Linked DNA regions of Lentimicrobium sp. L6. The protein of the gene in region 1 binds, or shares a complex with, the protein of each later gene. Links are inferred from orthologs where the notes say so. Each region holds a gene or a part of one and is shown on either strand. Other genes may lie near its edges.

Evidence for each region.
Region 2: the proteins of pheS (region 1) and pheT are in contact, whole or in part, in a crystal structure (PDB 6P24), measured with the Escherichia coli proteins. The link is inferred for Lentimicrobium sp. L6 from one-to-one orthologs.

Annotation. Positions count from the first base shown.
Region 1 is NZ_JABKCA010000069.1:8,579-17,367, forward strand. The notes cover bases 2,833-5,633. They hold pheS (phenylalanine--tRNA ligase subunit alpha), read left to right. Parts: upstream 2,833-3,623; coding sequence 3,624-4,643; downstream 4,644-5,633. Other genes in these bases: HNS38_RS15865 (peptidylprolyl isomerase), read left to right, coding at 2,833-3,617; HNS38_RS15875 (response regulator transcription factor), read left to right, coding at 4,727-5,389; HNS38_RS15880 (hypothetical protein), read right to left, coding at 5,524-5,633. Also shown: HNS38_RS15845 (T9SS type A sorting domain-containing protein), read left to right, coding at 1-693; HNS38_RS15850 (PorV/PorQ family protein), read left to right, coding at 745-1,803; transcription elongation factor GreA, read left to right, coding at 1,934-2,398; HNS38_RS15860 (HIT family protein), read left to right, coding at 2,407-2,808; more of HNS38_RS15865, read left to right, coding at 2,820-2,832; more of HNS38_RS15880, read right to left, coding at 5,634-6,744; HNS38_RS15885 (hypothetical protein), read left to right, coding at 7,231-7,854; HNS38_RS15890 (hypothetical protein), read left to right, coding at 7,912-8,517; HNS38_RS15895 (serine hydrolase), read right to left, coding at 8,592-8,789.
Region 2 is NZ_JABKCA010000053.1:29,861-38,937, forward strand. What follows is about bases 3,932-7,020. They hold pheT (phenylalanine--tRNA ligase subunit beta), read right to left. Parts: upstream 6,662-7,020; coding sequence 4,202-6,661; downstream 3,932-4,201. Other genes in these bases: HNS38_RS13680 (hypothetical protein), read left to right, coding at 3,932-4,148. Also shown: HNS38_RS13665 (hypothetical protein), read left to right, coding at 1-423; HNS38_RS13670 (VC_2705 family sodium/solute symporter), read left to right, coding at 465-2,129; HNS38_RS13675 (hypothetical protein), read left to right, coding at 2,132-2,887; more of HNS38_RS13680, read left to right, coding at 2,907-3,931; HNS38_RS13690 (rhomboid family intramembrane serine protease), read right to left, coding at 7,132-8,085; HNS38_RS13695 (rhomboid family intramembrane serine protease), read right to left, coding at 8,086-8,937.

The DNA.
Region 1 (8,789 bases):
CCTGGCCAATTTGAAGGCAATCAACAAGTAGCTTCAATGACTTTCCCTGCCTATGATGCTGGAAAATCTTATCGTGATGAGTTGGAAGCAGCTGTTACATCTGTATTCCCAATGTTTGCCTATAGTCAAATATTTAGTACTGGTATGTGGACTACTATTCCTTATGCAGATCAGAATAGCTTCCTTAATAATGATGTGAAAGTTAAAATCAGAGTGGCCAAGCCCTATGCTCGTCATTATACTGGAATCCCTATTCCTGATACTGTTGAAACTGTTTATGGGAAAGTGAATAATAATTATCCATTATATCAATTCTCTACACGAGAGGATGCTACTGATTATGGTGTAGAAACTGCTTACGATGAGGATATGGACATGATTAGAGCGGTACCAAATCCATATTATGCATATTCAACTTACGAAACAGTTCCTCTTGATAATAGAATTAAAATTACCAACTTGCCAGATAAATGTTCGGTGACCATTTATAATTTGGCTGGTACCAAAATACGTGAGTTCCAAAAAGACAATGCTGTAACATCTGTTGAATGGGATTTAAAAAACTTTGCTGGTGTTCCAATTGCCGGAGGTATGTATTTAATACATGTTGAAGCTGATTTCAATGGAACTAAAAAAGAACGTGTTATTAAGTGGTTAGGAATGTTACGTAAATCTGACTTGAACACATTCTAATTTAATTTTAAGGCAAATAATTTGATTATAGAAAAAATAAAAATACATAGTATGAAAAGTCTATATAAAATCTCAATAGCGGTATTATTCATTGCATCAATCATACTGCCCCATCAGGAGGCCTTTGCCGGGAATAAAGACCGTTCAGGTCAGGCTGGCGCTTCAGAGCTCCTGATCAATCCATGGGCAAAAACAACTGGTTGGGGTAATGCAGGTTCGGCTACAGTAACTGGACTCGAAGCCATCTTTGGTAACGTTGGTGGTTTAGCTCAAACTAAAGGTTTAGATGTTGGTTTAACATATACAAACTATCTAAGTGCTGCAGACATTGGAATTTACTCCTTTGGTCTAGCCTCCAAGGTTGGAGAATCTGGTGCTTTCGGATTAAGTATCATGAGTATGAATTTTGGAACCATTGATCGTACAACAACACAGCAACCAGAAGGAGGAGCGGGTACTTATACTCCCTCTTCTATTAATATTAATCTAGCTTATGCTAAGTCATTTTCTAGTAGTATTCATGGTGGTTTAGTAGTGAAGATTATTTCTGAATCTACTTCCGATGTTTCTGCTCAAGGTTTAGCTATTGATGCAGGTATTCAATACATCACTGGACCAAACGATAACATTAAATTAGGTGTAGCTTTAAAGAATATTGGTACTCCAATGATTTATTCAGGAGATGGTATCTCAGTTAAATCTTTTCTTCCAGGTCAAGCAAATGCTTTTACAACAGAATGGAGAGGTGAGAAATTTGAATTACCCGCTCAGTTGAATATCGGTTTAGGTTACGATTTCCTTATTGGTGAAGTAAGTAAATTTACCCTTGCAGGAACTTTCGTTTCTAATTCATTCACCAATGACCAATATATTCTAGGTGGTGAGTTTTCACTTAGAGAAATTGTGTTATTACGCGCTGGATACACCTATGAGGATAAAATAAATGATGAACTTGAGAGTTTAACTCTTCATAGAGGTTTTAGTGGTGGTTTTAGTGTTCAAGTGCCATTAAATAAAGAAGAAGGTACACATATTGGTATAGATTATTCTTATCAAGCAACTAAAGTTTTCGACGGAATACACCGTATTGGTATTCGTTTAGACCTCTAAAGAATTACGCTATCTTATTAGCGTGATGATATTAAGAAATTTTGTTTCTTTGTAAAAAGAAAGGACTCTTATGAAAATAAGGGTCTTTTCTTAGTTAATGAATCAGATAAAAAATAATAAAATGTCAGAAATAAAATATTTTACAGAAGAAGGATTAAACAAGCTAAAAGCTGAAGTTAATCAATTGATCACTGTAGAACGCCCTTCCATTTCTCGTCAAATTGCTGAAGCTAGAGATAAGGGAGATTTGTCTGAAAATGCTGAATATGATGCTGCAAAAGAGGCTCAGGGCATGCTGGAAATGAGAATTTCTAAAATGCAAGCCGTAGTTAGAAATGCACGCATTATCGACGAATCAAAGATGGATTCTTCTAAAGTATTAATCTTATCTAATGTGAAGATTAAGAATCTTAAAAATGGCGCTGTAATGGCTTATCAATTGGTTCCTGAAAATGAAGCCGATTTAAAAAAAGGAAAAATTTCTGTTAGTTCGCCAATTTCTAAAGGATTGCTTGGAAAGAAAGTGGGAGATATTGTTGATATTAATGTTCCTGCAGGTACCATTCCATTCGAAATAATTGAAGTATCAAGATAGATAGCCTTATGAGTTCCATATTTGTAAAAATAGTAAATGGAGAAATTCCTTCTTATAAAATAGCAGAGAACGACAAGTTTTATGCTTTCCTCGACATCAATCCTCTTGCAAAAGGTCATACTCTAGTAATACCAAAAGTAGAAACAGATTATATCTTTGATATTGAAGATGAAGATTTGGCCGAGATGATTGTTTTTGCTAAAAAGGTTGGCTTAGCAGTAGAGGCTAATGTGCCTTGTAAGCGGATAGGTATGGCTGTACTTGGCTTAGAGGTTCCTCATGCTCACATTCATCTTATTCCTATTAATACGGTATATGATATCGATTTTAAACAGCCAAAGCTTAAACTGGAAACCTCAGAATTTGAAGAAATAAGTAAAAATATTAGAAAGACCTACCAAGGTCTGTAAAATATAGTTCTATGAAAAAGTCATTATATCTCGTTTTATTTAGTTTAATTTTCTGTGTTTCTATCGCACAAGAGACTCGCATAAAATTTATTATAGAAACTCCTTATGGAAATATGAAAGGAGAACTTTATAATGAAACTCCCGCCCATAGGGATAACTTTATTAAACTAGTTAACGAAGGATGGTATGAGAACTCTCCATTCCATCGTGTTATAAAAGATTTTATGATACAGGGTGGGGGAAATGAAGATGGGAGGCCTGACCCAGGTTATAAAGTCCCAGCTGAATTTTTACCTCAAAAATATGTCCATAAAAAAGGCGCTTTATCTGCTGCTCGTATGGGCGACAATGTGAATCCTACAAAAGCATCTAGTGGCTCTCAATTTTATATTGTTCAGGGGAAACCGGTGAGTGATGCCATGATGGATAATATGGAACAGCGTATGAATCAGGGTGCTCAGATGGGAATCATTAGGGAGTATTGTACTCGTCCTGAAAATGCAAAGGTTTATAAAACCATCGATTCCTTGCAAAGACTTAGAGACCGTGCTTATATCAATGCTTATATGCCTAAGTTAATTCAGCAAATGGAATCGGAAGGTATAGATATGAGCGGATATAAATATTCAGAAGAACAAAGAGCGGTTTATCGTACTCTTGGTGGTACGCCACATTTAGATGGTGGATATACCGTGTATGGTGAAATTACAGAAGGATTCGATGTAATAGATAAAATAGCATTAGTGCAAACTGGTGGAGCAGATAAACCCTTGGAAACAGTGAGCATGAAAATTAAAATAGTGGAGTAGCAAACAATGATTGACCAGGTAAAAGAATATATTAAAGAAGTGGAGGCGCTCAGCCTTCAGAAGATGGAGGATTTAGAAGCCTTCAGAATAAAGTATGTAGGTAAAAAAGGAATTATTCCTGCTCTTTTTGGTGAGTTTAGAAATGTGGCGAAAGAGGATCGTAAAGAAATGGGTGTACTCTTAAATAATTTAAAAAATGCTGTACAGGATAAAATCACTGAAGTTAAAGAGCAACTGGAGAGTCTACAAGTAGAATCTGGTGACTATTTAGATTTATTTATGCCGGTTAATGCTGAAGTGGGTAGTCGTCACCCCTTATCATTAGTGCGAAATGAAATAATAGAAATATTCTCTCGCATTGGTTTTAATGTGGCCGAAGGACCAGAAATAGAAGATGATTGGCATAATTTTACGGCGCTAAATTTCCCTGAAGAACATCCAGCACGCGATATGCAAGATACTTTCTTCATCGAGAAAAATCCAGATATCGCCTTGAGAACTCATACTTCTTCAACTCAAGTAAGAGTGATGGAGAATCAAAAGCCTCCTATTAGAAGTATTTTCCCCGGTCGTGTTTTTCGTAACGAAGCCATTTCTGCTCGTGCACATTGTATCTTTCACCAAGTAGAAGGTTTATATGTAGATAAGAATGTCAGTTTTGCCGATTTAAAACAGACCCTCATGTATTTTGCAAAAGAGATGTTTGGAGAGGAGACAGGAATTCGTCTTCGACCTAGTTACTTTCCGTTTACCGAACCTTCTGCCGAAATGGATATATCTTGCCACATTTGTGGTGGAAAAGGCTGTAATATATGTAAATACACTGGCTGGGTAGAAATCCTAGGTTGCGGAATGGTGGACCCTAATGTTTTGAAAAGCGCTGGAATAGATAGTGAAGAATATACTGGTTTTGCTTTCGGTATGGGCATTGAAAGAATTACTATGCTCAAGTATCAAATTAAAGATTTACGACTGTTTTTTGAGAACGATTTGAAGTTCCTACGACAGTTTGAAAACGTCATCTAAATTATTAAAGCTTCTTAACAGAAGCTTTTTTTTGTAGCTGAGCTTTTTTATTTATCTTAGCAATAGAAAGAAAAACAAAAATTATGAGCAAGATCAAAGTCTTGCTGGTGGATGATCACCAGATAGTTAGAGATGGTATTTTTGCCCTTCTCATTAAGGAACACGATATAGAAATTGTTGGGGAAGCTTCCAATGGTGATGAATTATTTGAAAAGCTTAAATTTATAAAGCCTGATATTATCATATTGGATATTTCATTACCCAAAATGTCTGGAATAGAGATAGCAGGTATTTTAACCAAAGATTTTCCTCAAATAAGAATCATTGTTTTCTCTTCTTACACTGATGAAGAGACTATCTTTAAAAGCATTAGAGCTGGCGCAAAAGGCTTTCTTCCTAAAGATAGCATGAGAGAAGATTTAGTGGAGGCGATTAAAAAAGTCAATCAAGGATTTGAGTATTTGAGTGAGAAGATTCCCAATACTATTTTAATGGATTACATTAAAAAGGCAGGCAATCAGGAAGAGAAATTCAATAACTCAAGATTAGGTAGCCTAACCAAAAGAGAGCGAGAAATTCTAAAACTTATCGCAGATGGAATGTCATATAAAGAAATCGGAAACGAATTATTTATTAGTGTTCGTACTGTGGAGACTCACAAGAATAACATCCTCCAAAAATTGGAACTTAAATCCACTATCGATTTGGTAAAATTTGCTATTAAAAACGATTTGATAGATCTATAATAGGGCTGGAATCTATTAATTGATGATGCTTCTTGAAAAATGTATAAGCGAGGAAATAGAAAATAGTATTCATTAGATATAAAAAAACAGGCTGTTCAATTCATTTGAACAGCCTGTTTTTTGTCATCCAAAATCTAGAAAGCATAGATTAATGATAAGGTGAATCTTAAATTACCTACTTCATAAGTATCATTAACTTTCCCATAAGAATCTGGTGTTCCATAAGCAGCTACGGTATATTCCCATTCGTTGGCTATAGTGAGATTTTTGACGGTATAATACCATTGTGGACTCACACGGTAAACATAATCAATGTCAGTACCTCTGGCATATACTGAACCAGCAATTTCTTCAGCGCAACCTTGGTTTTTGGCAATCCCACCAAATACACCCACTTTTAATTTACCAAAGGTATAATAGATAGTAGACCAAGCAGAAACAGCCGATATATTCGAATATTCAATCTGCGCATTTAAACTATCCACTGAAGCAATGGCCGTTCCTCCAAGCATTAAATGGTCGTATAAATTCTCGCCCCAAACTCCTTGCAACCTAATGTCCCATTTCTTATGTTTCACCTTAATAAAAGCCAAAGCGGATAAAGCTGGAACATCATCGGTCATCAATTGGTTGTCTAAGGTCATGCTTCTAAAATGAAGTCTTTTGTAATTTACTCCAACACCAGCAAAGACGCTTTTATGTGTCCAATGGGCTTGTAAACTTAAATCAGGAACTATACCTTCTCTTAAATATTTACTACTTACTCCTTGAGGACCCGTACTCGTGAAATCTCTCTGAGCATAAGCAACAGCGATCCATTTAATAGGTCCCATATTTTGAGTGAATCTAATTTGTGGTCCACGAGAAAAGGAGTGCATGGGGGCACCAGTATTTAAAGAAAGAATTTTGGGAATCATTTCAGGCACATCATTTGGATGCCAATATTGACCCACCAATAAACTATTGCTTTTCCAATCGAGTTTGATATAAGCATGGCGTAGACGTAAAGTATTATTGTGTGCATTGCTAGGGCCAGTAAAATCACCTTCAATATAAGCCATGCTTTTCGCATTCAATACAGTAATTCCATCTGCTTTAAAACCTAATCTTGAGGTCATTCCATATTGATTGCTCGATGGATGGTTGTTGATATCAATCCCATTGGCATCATATACTTTAGGTTTTGGATAGGCAATATAAAAGCCTTCACGGCCTTCTATATTTTGGCGGCTATCGAAAATATAATCGGCCTTAACAAAGCCACTTAGGCTAATCTTGGCCTTTTCTTTTTCTCCTTCTTGAGCCCAGATAAATACAGGTATTAATAAGGCGATTAAAATAAATTTAAATCTCATTTGATTGATCATTTGATTGATGTGATTTTTCGGCTGCAAAAGTAAAACGCAATCTAGTTTATATAGTCTTTATTTAAAATTCGCTTGCTTATTTAGGATGATTTCATTTTAGTTCATAATATCAATTGTGTCCTAATCATTATAAAAGATTCCTCGCTGCGCATCGGAATGACTATTGTTTTGGCAACGGAATAGTAAGAAGGGTTTTGCTTTTGGCATTGAGAAAAGCAAAACCCTTCTTACTCCATATCACCTCCTACGACACTGTCTTTCTGAACGAAATGCAATGAGGTGAAGAATCTTATTTAAAATGGAAGATGTATTGGACAGTATTGTTTTAATATTTAACTTTCATTAATAAACACATGGTAATAATTAAATGAATTATAACGTTTAATATGTGTTATGGCATACTTCTTGTAATTATGCCTCTTGGATATCCAAATATCATTTGATTTATTAACCAACCTATTAAAAACGATTACAATGAAAAAAATAATTTTATTGATGGTCATATCCATGGCCATATTGTCTGTTACTGCCCAAGAAAAGGTGAAACAGAAAGAATTGGGGCTTGTATTTCGAAATTTCAACAACTTTGGATTAATGTATAAGTTCGGGGATCAAAATTCTATGTGGAGATTGAAGTCTGTATATATCCGTACAATGAAGGATGACATAAAACAAGTTTTGTATAATCAAGATCAGTATCAAAATGAAATAATTCATAAAGGGACTAGTCTTGGACTTAGTTTTGGTAAGCAATACACTGCTCCTATTGACGAAAGAATTAGTTTTATTTATGGAGCAGATATTGAGGCTTCTTATGGTTATTACTATAAACAACAAGAATATGATCAAAGTGATTTGTATACCACAGAAAGGAAAATATTTGGTTTTGGCCTCAATTGTATTTTAGGATTTAATTATTTAATAGGAGAAAGCTTTGTGTTTGGTTTTGAATTATTGCCAGGTGCTTCCTATTCAATAGGAAAACGTCTGGAAGAATCAAATCAAGAGTCTTTTAATCATAAAGAGTATGACCTCTCATATTTTCAAATTGGATTATCAAGCTCATCAGCATTATTGAATTTTGCTTATAGGTTTTAATTATAAAAATAAAAAAACTTAATCTATTTAAGTATTATCACCCAATAAAACATTAAAATGAAAAAACTAATTATATTAATAGCAGTTTCAGTTTCTATATTAACTGCATCTGCACAAGAAAAAATAAAGCAACAGGAATTAGGTCTAGTTTTTCAAAATTTAGATAATTTTGGAGTCATGTATAAATTTGGACATCAGAAATCAATGTGGCGACTGAAGTCAATATACGGAACTACAACTAACTATAAAGAAAAAGGTGAGTATGAAGAAAACTCGCACAAGTATAATCGATTTGGAATAGGATTTGGAAAGCAGTGTAATGCCTCAATTGATGAGCATCTTAATTTCATTTATGGAATGGATATCACTGGCACGTATTCAAGTAGTTTGGATGAGGAGTTTGATTCAGAATCTGAATTAAGAAGAACTATAGAGGATAAAAGGTATAGTGTTGGTTTGAATTTTGTTTTAGGTTTTAACTATGCACTCAATCAACGATTTGTTTTTGGAGTTGAGTTATTACCAGGTGCAGACTATTATACTAGTTCTACAAGTACAAAATACGAGAAATATGAAAATGATGATACTGAAATGGATGAGTCAGGATTAAATATAGGATTATCTAGCTCATCAGCTTTACTAAGTGTAGCATACAGATTTTAAAAGCATCTGAATTAAATAAAAGCAGGAATTTGATGATTCAAATTCCTGCTTTTACTTTTATCACAACAGATAATCTAATCTAGTTTCTTAAAATCCAGATTAAAGAAGTGGAAATCATTGCTTTTTAAGTCAATTTTAAATCCTTCTATATTTCTTCTGGAATCAAAATCGAAGCTCACATATCCAGCTGGTAAGAAGGGGTCGGCAAAATGAACCTTGAAGGTATCGAAATGCCAATGCTCCATATCAGAATAAAACATTTCTTTGGCAGG
Region 2 (9,077 bases), on another replicon or contig:
GCGGTGAGTCATTTTACTTTTGAATTGGCGGGGGAAAGTCAAAAGGCCTTACTTGGTAATAAAATTGAAATTCTGAGGAGTGCTGAATTCGGGAAATCCGACTATCCTAATCAAAAAGCAGATTTAGGTTCTTTAAGCGCAAAATTGATTAATGTGGAGCCTTATAGTTTGGAAGCTAAATTATTGCCTATAGAACTTGCAGCGGCTAGTTCTTCCACTCTTAATACTGAAATGGTTGAAATGGTGATGGCTAAATATCTGATACATAATCAATCCTTTCTTACCGATTATGTTTTTTTGGGATTTCCTTTCCATTACTTCTATACTGGGGTATTCCTACTGATTCTATTTGTAGGTATTTGTCTTTATTATTGTATCGCTACGGATAAAGCTATGTTTAGGCTTGGCATTACAGAAGAATAATCATGGGTTTTCATCAAAATTCGAATATTAAAAGCATAGATATGAAAAAGATTTTATTGGCAATTTCCATATTGCTTCCAGGATATATATTTGCAAATGCCTCAACCACTTTGGAAGGCGGTTTTAAATTGGGTCCTGCATTAATTCTATTAAGCATCCTCATTTTGTTTGTGGTGGTGGGGATTGTTTTTCGTGCCAAAGACACCAATGATTTTTTTGCAGCAGGCCGAAAAATCTCAAAAGTAGGCTCAGGAATGGCGATTGCCTCGAACTGGATGAGTGCCGCTTCTTTCTTGGGAATGGCTGCTTTAATGTATGGTAGCGGATATCATGGTTTAGCTTATGTGATAGGCTGGACAGGTGGATATGTATTGTTACTTGTTTTAATGGCAGGTCAGATTAGAAAATATGGAAAGTATACCGCTGCCGATTTTATTGGCGATAGATTTTATTCAAAAACATTAAGAATTAGTGGTGCCATTGTAGCCATTCTGATTTCAATAGCTTATTGTGTGGGGCAATTTGGAGGAATAGGACTATTATTTAAGTGGATATTAGGTATTGATTATGCTGTTGCTGTAATGGTTGGTGGAGCTGTGGTTTTAAGCTATACATTAATATCAGGTATGCTTGGAGTCACCAAAAATATGCAGATTCAATATATTATCATTATTATTTCTTTCTTGATACCACTTTTTATACTCTCCTTCAAATATGATTATTTCTGGTTGCTTCCTCAAATTGGATATGGTTCTATTGTTACTGATATTGTAACCGGAATTCCTGCGCCAGAAATGGTCAATATGGTGAACTCCTTCGGGCATGACTTTGCCATTACGCCAAGTCCCGAATATGCCATGCCTTGGGACCCTTCAAGTGGACAAACTTTTTTCCAGTTTATGGCTATTACTTTCTCTTTAATGGTAGGAACCGCAGGTTTGCCACACGTTATTCAGCGTTTTTATGTAGTGCCTAAAGTACGTGATGCGCGTTGGTCAGTGGTTTGGGGCTTATTCTTCATCTGTATTTTATATTGGAGTGCCCCAGTTTATTCTGCCTTGGGAACTATTCTTTCTGCAAACCCTGAAGTTGGAAAATTATCTAAAGATGCCATTGTAGTATACACGGCTCAGCTTGGAAATATCAATCCTCTTATTGTTGGTCTTTTAGCTGCCGGAGGAGTTTCTGCAGCATTTTCTACGGTTTCTGGATTGTTAGTAGCTGGTGCCTCTGCATTCTCCCACGATTTATATGTGAAGGTCATTAATCCAAGCTGTTCTCCAAAAAGACAACTGGCAATGGCGCGTTGGGCGACTGTATTAATGGCCATTATAGTAACACTTATTGCTTTAATGAAATTAGCATTAATTGGCCAGTTAGTGGCTGTTGCTTTTTCTTTAGCTGGTTGTACTATCTTTCCATTATTCCTTCTGGGAATTTGGTGGAGTGGTTCCAATAGAAAAGGCGCTACATGGGGATTAATAGTTGGGGGTATGGTTTCTCTTATTGCAATCACCTATTTTGTTGCCGGAAAATTTAATCTAATACTTCCTGCCCATGAGTTTATGAACTATTGGTTAGGCGCTTGGTATTTTGCATGGATTGGTGCACCATTAGCCATATTAACTAATATCATTGTTTCGAAATTTACGGAAGAAACTCCAGTGGAAATTAGAAAGTTCTTAGTTGAAAATGTACATAGTTAAAAATGGGAATCATTAAGTTTAACCGTACTTCAGGAATTCTTAGTATCGTAATGGTGATTATATTCATAGCTGGCCTGTGGTATGCCAATCTCTATTATAGTCGGGTTAATGATGCTGAAGATCCTCGAGTAAGGCATGCTAAGGAGTTATATAGTGAGTATAATAATCTGGCAGTCGAGAAAAAGTATAATGATATTTTTGATTTACTGGACTCTATCTATCTTATATATGCTCAATTAGATGATTATCAGAATTCTTATGAAGTAGCAGTACTCCATAATAACCGAGCTGCAGTATTGTTAAATATTGCTTTGTTTGAAGCGGTTTCCCAAGTGGAAAGGGATTCTATTATTGGTCTTTCAGAGTGTGAAATTCTAGAGGGAATTAATATTTACGATGATTGGCTTCTGAAATTTGGAGAGCTAAATCATGAAGAATTGCTGATTCATTTTCAGTCTATTTACCAGAGGGAATTTCCATTATTGGATATATCTTTGCGCAATGATTATGTGAATAAAAGAGTGAAAGAAATAGAAACTGCACAAGTAGAAATGACTCGTAGATTATCTGTGAGTTATACCAATTTGGGCATTGTACTTCGTCATCAAAATCAAGTAGAAAAGGCAGTGGAGTATTATCAATTGGCATTGGAATTATGGCCTGAGAATCTTACTGCTGAAAATAATATTAATATTTTATTGGGAGAGCCTTTGAAAGAGAGGAGTCTTTTAGACAAGATTTTCCCACCAAACAAATAACGATATAATCAAATTTAGTATGAGAAAATTATTCTTATTCGTGTTTTTAATTCCATTTCTATCTTTTGGACAAGAGGTGAGTGAGGTGAAAGTTAAAGTAGGCGGCTTTGTGAAAAATGATATGTTTTGGGATTCTCGCAAAACCGTATCAGCCCGAGAAGGCCATTTTTTATTATTTCCGGCTGCAGAAGATTTAGATCCCGATGGAAATGATTTGAATGGTGCAAGCAGCTTTAATTTTCTTTCCATTCAATCTAGATTGGGAGTGAGTGTTAATGGTGCTAAGGCCTTAAATGCGGATATTTCAGCAAAAATAGAAGGTGATTTCTTTGGACAGTTAAATCCAAACATCAACTTATTTAGATTACGTCATGCTTACATTAAAATGAAATGGACATCCACAGAGGTATTGCTAGGTCAATATTGGATTCCCATGTTTGTGACCGATTGTTTTCCGGGTACTATTTCATTTAATACAGGTGTGCCTTTTCAGCCTTTTGGAAGAAGTCCTCAGATTAGAGTGAGTCAATCCATGGGTTTAGCGAAATTTATCTTTGTGGCTAATTCTCAAAGAGATTATGCCAGCAGAGGACCAAATCCTCTTGCTCCATCTTCAACATTAGTAAGTAGTGAGTTTCTAAGGAATTCTAATATTCCAGAACTCAGTTTGCAGGTACATTTAAAACCTGGGGATGCCATCCTTTTTGGTTTAGGTGCCAGTTATAAGCAAATTGCTCCACAAACTAAAACCTCATTAGGATATCAGACGGACGAGTCGGTGGGTGGTTATAATGCTTTTGCATTCTTAAGAGTGAATTTGAAGCCTATTACCATTAAAATGCAAGGCGTTTATGGGCAGAATATGCCAGATGTTTTGTCAATAGGAGGCATTGCTATCAGCGATTCTACAAACCTTGAAAAGGGTTTTGTGAGCTATACTACTTTGAACACCATGTCTTCTTGGATTGATATTTCTAGTAATGGAAAAAAGTTCCAAGTAGGAGTTTTTGCTGGATATTCTCAAAATTTAGGTGCTAAGGATAAAATCGTTGGACCCAAATATGGTTTAGGAACCAATATAGCAAGTATGTATAGAGTTTCTCCAAGAGTTTCATATCAAGTCAATAAATTGAAGTTTGCTCTAGAAGGAGAGTATACCAATGCAAGTTATGGTGCTTCTTATGATGAATATGGTGTACCTCAAGATTTAAACCCTGTTGGGAATTTGAGGATATTATTTGCTTCTTATTTCTTCTTTTAAAGTTTAGGATCGTAAACCCCCTAGAGGGGGTTTACGATCCTAAATCTCTTATCTTATTTTCTAATCAAAGCGCCTAATTCCTTTTCATAAAGCATGATCAGGCGGTTCATGAGTTTATCTATTTGTTTGTCGTTTAGTGTTTTGTTGTTGTCTTGCAAGAAGAAGTTGATAGAGTAAGATTTTTCACCCTCCTCTAATGGTTTGCCCTCAAAAACATCGAATAAACCAACAGATTTAAGAATGTTTTTTTCTGCTTTGTGAGCAATGGCTTCAATTTCTCCAAAAGTCACTGACTTGTCTACCACTAAGGCTAAATCTCTTCTTACCATTGGGAACTTCACTATCTCTTCCATCTGAACATCGAATTGCTTAGATAGTTTCATCACATTTTCCCAATTGAAATCTGCATAGAAGGCTTTTTGCTTGATTCCGAATGATTTCAATAATTTGGAAGACAATTCTCCGAACTCAACAACAGGTTTTTTACGAACACTAATCACTAATCCTTCTTTGAATTGTTTATTAGTAGTTTTTTCGGCTGTAATTTCTTTAGCTGTAAATTGAAGTTTAGTAAGAATACGCTGAACCATAGATTTTACAAAGAAGAAATCGATTTCTTTTTTGTCGTGATTCCAGTTTTCTAATTTCTCTTGTCCGCTAAGGATAATAGCCAAGTGTTTTTCTTCTTGGTACCTTTTGGTGACTACATCAGCTTCTGGATTTTTGAATTGGTAAGCTTTGCCAAACTCATAAAGCTTCACATTAGGCTCTTTACGATTGATATTATAAACCAAGTTTTCTAAGGAACCAAATAATAAACTCTGACGAAGTACATCTAAATCGCTACTTAGAGGATTCAACATACGAACTAATGTCTTTTCATCGTAGTTTTCGTCCTTGATATAATAAGAGGATTTGGTTAATGAGTTGTTCATTCCTTCGGCATAACCATTGGCAGAAAGATAATCAGAAATCATATTCTGGTATTTCTCTGGATTAGGTTTTTTAGAAAAGGCTAAAGCGGAATGAACTTGGTCAGTAAAATGAATGTGATTCATTCCATAGACTCTTAAAATTTCTTCTATAATGTCAGCCTCACGAGTGACTTCCACTTTAACAGTAGGAACAGCAACGCGTATACCTTCTTCGGTCTCGTTGACTACAAGTATATCTAAATCTTCTAAAATGCTCTTGATTTGAGATCTGTCGATAGATTTTCCAATTAGACGATCCACATTTGTATATTTCACATCAATTTCAACAGGGGCAACTGGGTTTGGATAGAAATCTTTAATTTCTGAACTGATGACACCTCCAGCGATTTCTTTCATTAATAAAGCCGCGCGTTTTAAGGCGTAAACAGTGATGTTAGGGTCGGTACCTCTTTCAAAACGGAAGCTGGCATCGGTTTTCAAAGTATGGAACTTAGAAGTTAATCGAATGGTTTTAGGATCGAAGCAAGCTGATTCTAAGAATATACTAGTGGTTTCATCAGTAACTCCCGATTTACTACCACCAAATACACCACCAATACACATGCCTTCTTCTGCATTGCAAATCATTAAATCTTCGCCACTGAGTTTTCTTTCTACATCATCAAGTGTGACGAAAGTAGAATCCTTGGCCATTTTCTTTACAATCACTTTGTTTCCAGTCACCGCTTTAGCATCGAAAGCATGAAGAGGTTGACCAGTTTCCAGCATCACAAAATTGGTAATGTCAACCAAATTGTTGATAGAGCGAATATCGATGGCTTCTAAATAGTTCTTCAACCATTCTGGAGATTCTCCAACTTTAAGATTGCTTAATGTTACTCCTGAATAACGAGGACAAGCCGCTTCGTCTTCTACTTCTATTTCTATATCTAAATCAGTATTGTCTACTTTGAAATCGTCCACAGAAGGCATTTTTAAGCTGGCTCCTTTGTTCTGATTTATATGGTTTAGAACGGCAACTACATCGCGAGCGGAGCCAATATGAGAAGTGGCATCGGAGCGGTTAGGAGTCAAACCAATTTCATAAACGAAATCATCCTCAATATTAAAAAAGGCTTTTGCTTCTTGTCCAACTTGGGCGTCAGCTTCTAGAACCATAATTCCATCGTGCGATTTTCCTAGGCCAAGCTCATCTTCAGCACAAATCATACCTTCACTAGCTTCACCACGGATTTTCGATTTTTTGATTTTAAAGGAATCATCGCCATCATAAAGAGTAGTACCTACAGTGGCCACTAACACTTTTTGGCCAGCTGCTACGTTTGGAGCGCCACAAACAATATCGAGGTGTCTTTCTCCACCAACATCTACAGTTGTTTTGCTCAGTTTGTCGGCATTAGGATGTTGTTCACAAGTCATCACTTCTCCAATCACAATTCCTTCCAGTCCGCCTTTAATAGATTGCACTTTTTCAATGCCTTCTACTTCTAGGCCACAATCGGTTAGAATTCTATCCATTTCTTCTGGAGTCTTGTCAAACTCTACATACTCTTTCAACCATTTATGAGACAATTTCATAATATTCTTCCTTTAAAAATTTAAGATTGCAAAAGTATGAAAAAATAGGCTTGGTTAATCTATGGAAATGGAGGCCTTTTGAAAATAAATTGGATAGCGGATTTAATTATTCGCCTGATGCTCTAATTGAAAAACTGTACATAAAAAAAGAACCTGAAAAGGTAGTTTCAGGTTCTTTTGAATTGTGTGTGTTGTGTGTTGTTGTTAAAGGGAACGAACTATTAGTTATGTAGTCCGTCGGTTTTTGTTCTAAATTTTAATTTTTTAATTGTTTGAAAGCCCAAAAGTAATTAATTACTATCTCAATACAAATGTAGGCCGATCTCATGGTCCGTACCTAAATTATTCAAACTAAAATGGGGTGTTTTTGACAATAAAATGTCCAATAACTGGAAAGCGAATATTTACAGGAAAATGACTTGAGATTCGGAGGATTCTAACAAAAATGACCTTATGCATGCCTATTTATTTTAAGATCTATTACTGGCATCAAAGAGTTTCTGTTTTTCATGAGTTGACAAGCTCTCATAACCTGACTTCTTTATTTTGTCCAAAATTTGATCGATTTCGGCTTGATGGGCATTTTTTTTCTTTAGATAGTCCTCGTCCGTACTTGGTCTTTTAGGGTTTTTATGTACGTTTTTAAAACTGCTTTTTTTCTTCTCGCTATAGAAATAGGATTTTAGTTTTAGCAGTAATTGATTAAAGCTTTTACTGATATCCACATTCTTTTTAAGTTGACTACTAAAAAGATAACCATAAAATGCACCACCAAGATGTGCGATATGTCCACCAGCATTTCCATTTCTGATATTCAATAGATCTAAGGCTATAAAAACAATCGCAATATATTTCAGTTTTACATCTCCCAGAAAAATGACATTTAGGGGAAGGTTAGGTGCGAAAGTAGCGGCTGCAATAAAAACCCCTAGAACGGAAGCGGATGAGCCAATGGCAAAGCTTCCTCCAACTACATTTTGAAAGGCAGGGAAAATATTAAAGGTGAGTACATATAAAATAGCTCCTGCAATTCCACTTAATATATAGGTGCTTAATAATTTAGACTCTCCAACAAAGCGATTGAAAATTTGTCCACCCACATATAATATCATCATATTAAAAAAGAGATGAAAAATACCTTCTTGGACAAACATATAGGTAATGAGTGACCAAGGACGCATTAAAAAAGAACCCAAGTCAGAGGGTAAGCTTAAGTAATAGGTCAATCGATAAACACCATGGATCTCTAGAAACTCTCTATCGATGTTTAATAAGTAGAGGAGGAGTCCAGAGATATTGATCAGTGCAAAAACACTGATGTTGATGACCATTAATCTGGTGAGCATATCATTTCTTTTGAAAAAAGATTTTAGTTCTTCCAGCATGGATTTCCCACTGTTTGCGTATGGATTCTGTCCTATCATTTAGTATAGTTTTCCTCTTTTCTTCCATATGGAAATTAAAATGAAGCCAAATAACATTCCTCCAAGGTGGGCAAAATGTGCCACATTATCACCTGGGCGGTTCGAGATTCCAGAGTATAATTCAAGAGCTCCAAAAATCATGACAAAGTATTTTGCTTTCACTGGAATGGCGAAGTATAAATAGATAATGCTATTTGGGAACATCATACCAAAGGCCAATAGAATACCATATACAGCTCCACTGGCTCCCACTACAGTGTGGGCATTTAAAAAGGATTCTCTATAGTCGCTCATAAAGTTAACCGCTTGTTGAAGGGCTAATCCTTTATCTGTAGCAATACTTCTGTTATAAGATTCCACGAAAGCATTAAAACTGTTTTGAATATCATAATTGGCGACTTGGAAATATTCAGAGTTTCTAAATACCGCAAATCCTTCCAGTGAGGGATTATTTAAAAACTGGTCGATGGCATTTACCGTTGGTGAAATTTCAAAACCAATCCAGAAGGTGTAAATGACTGCTGCCCCAATTCCGGTAAATAGATAGTAAATCAGGAATTTCTTGCTGCCCCAAACATTCTCTAGCGTATTTCCAAACATCCACAGGGCAAACATATTAAATAGAATATGTGAGTAGTTGGTGCTGGAATGCATAAACATATAGGTGAAATATTGATAAGGTCTAAAATCGGAAGCGCCAACATAGTGCAAGCCTAATAGTTCTATTAAATCAATTTGATAGGCAGAACCCAAGGCCATGGTGGCTAAATAAAACAAACCATTAATGATCAATAGGTTTTTAACTACCGGGGGTAAGATTCCAAATTTATTGGGACGAAATTGCTGACTCATAAATGTTTTTTTATTGCTCTATCAAAATTGTTGCCAAAAATACTAAGATTTTAGATGTGATACTGATTATCTTGCTTGTAGAATCATTGTTTTGTAAATAATTGTGATTTGTGTCAGGCTGTCATGGCAGCAATTCTCCA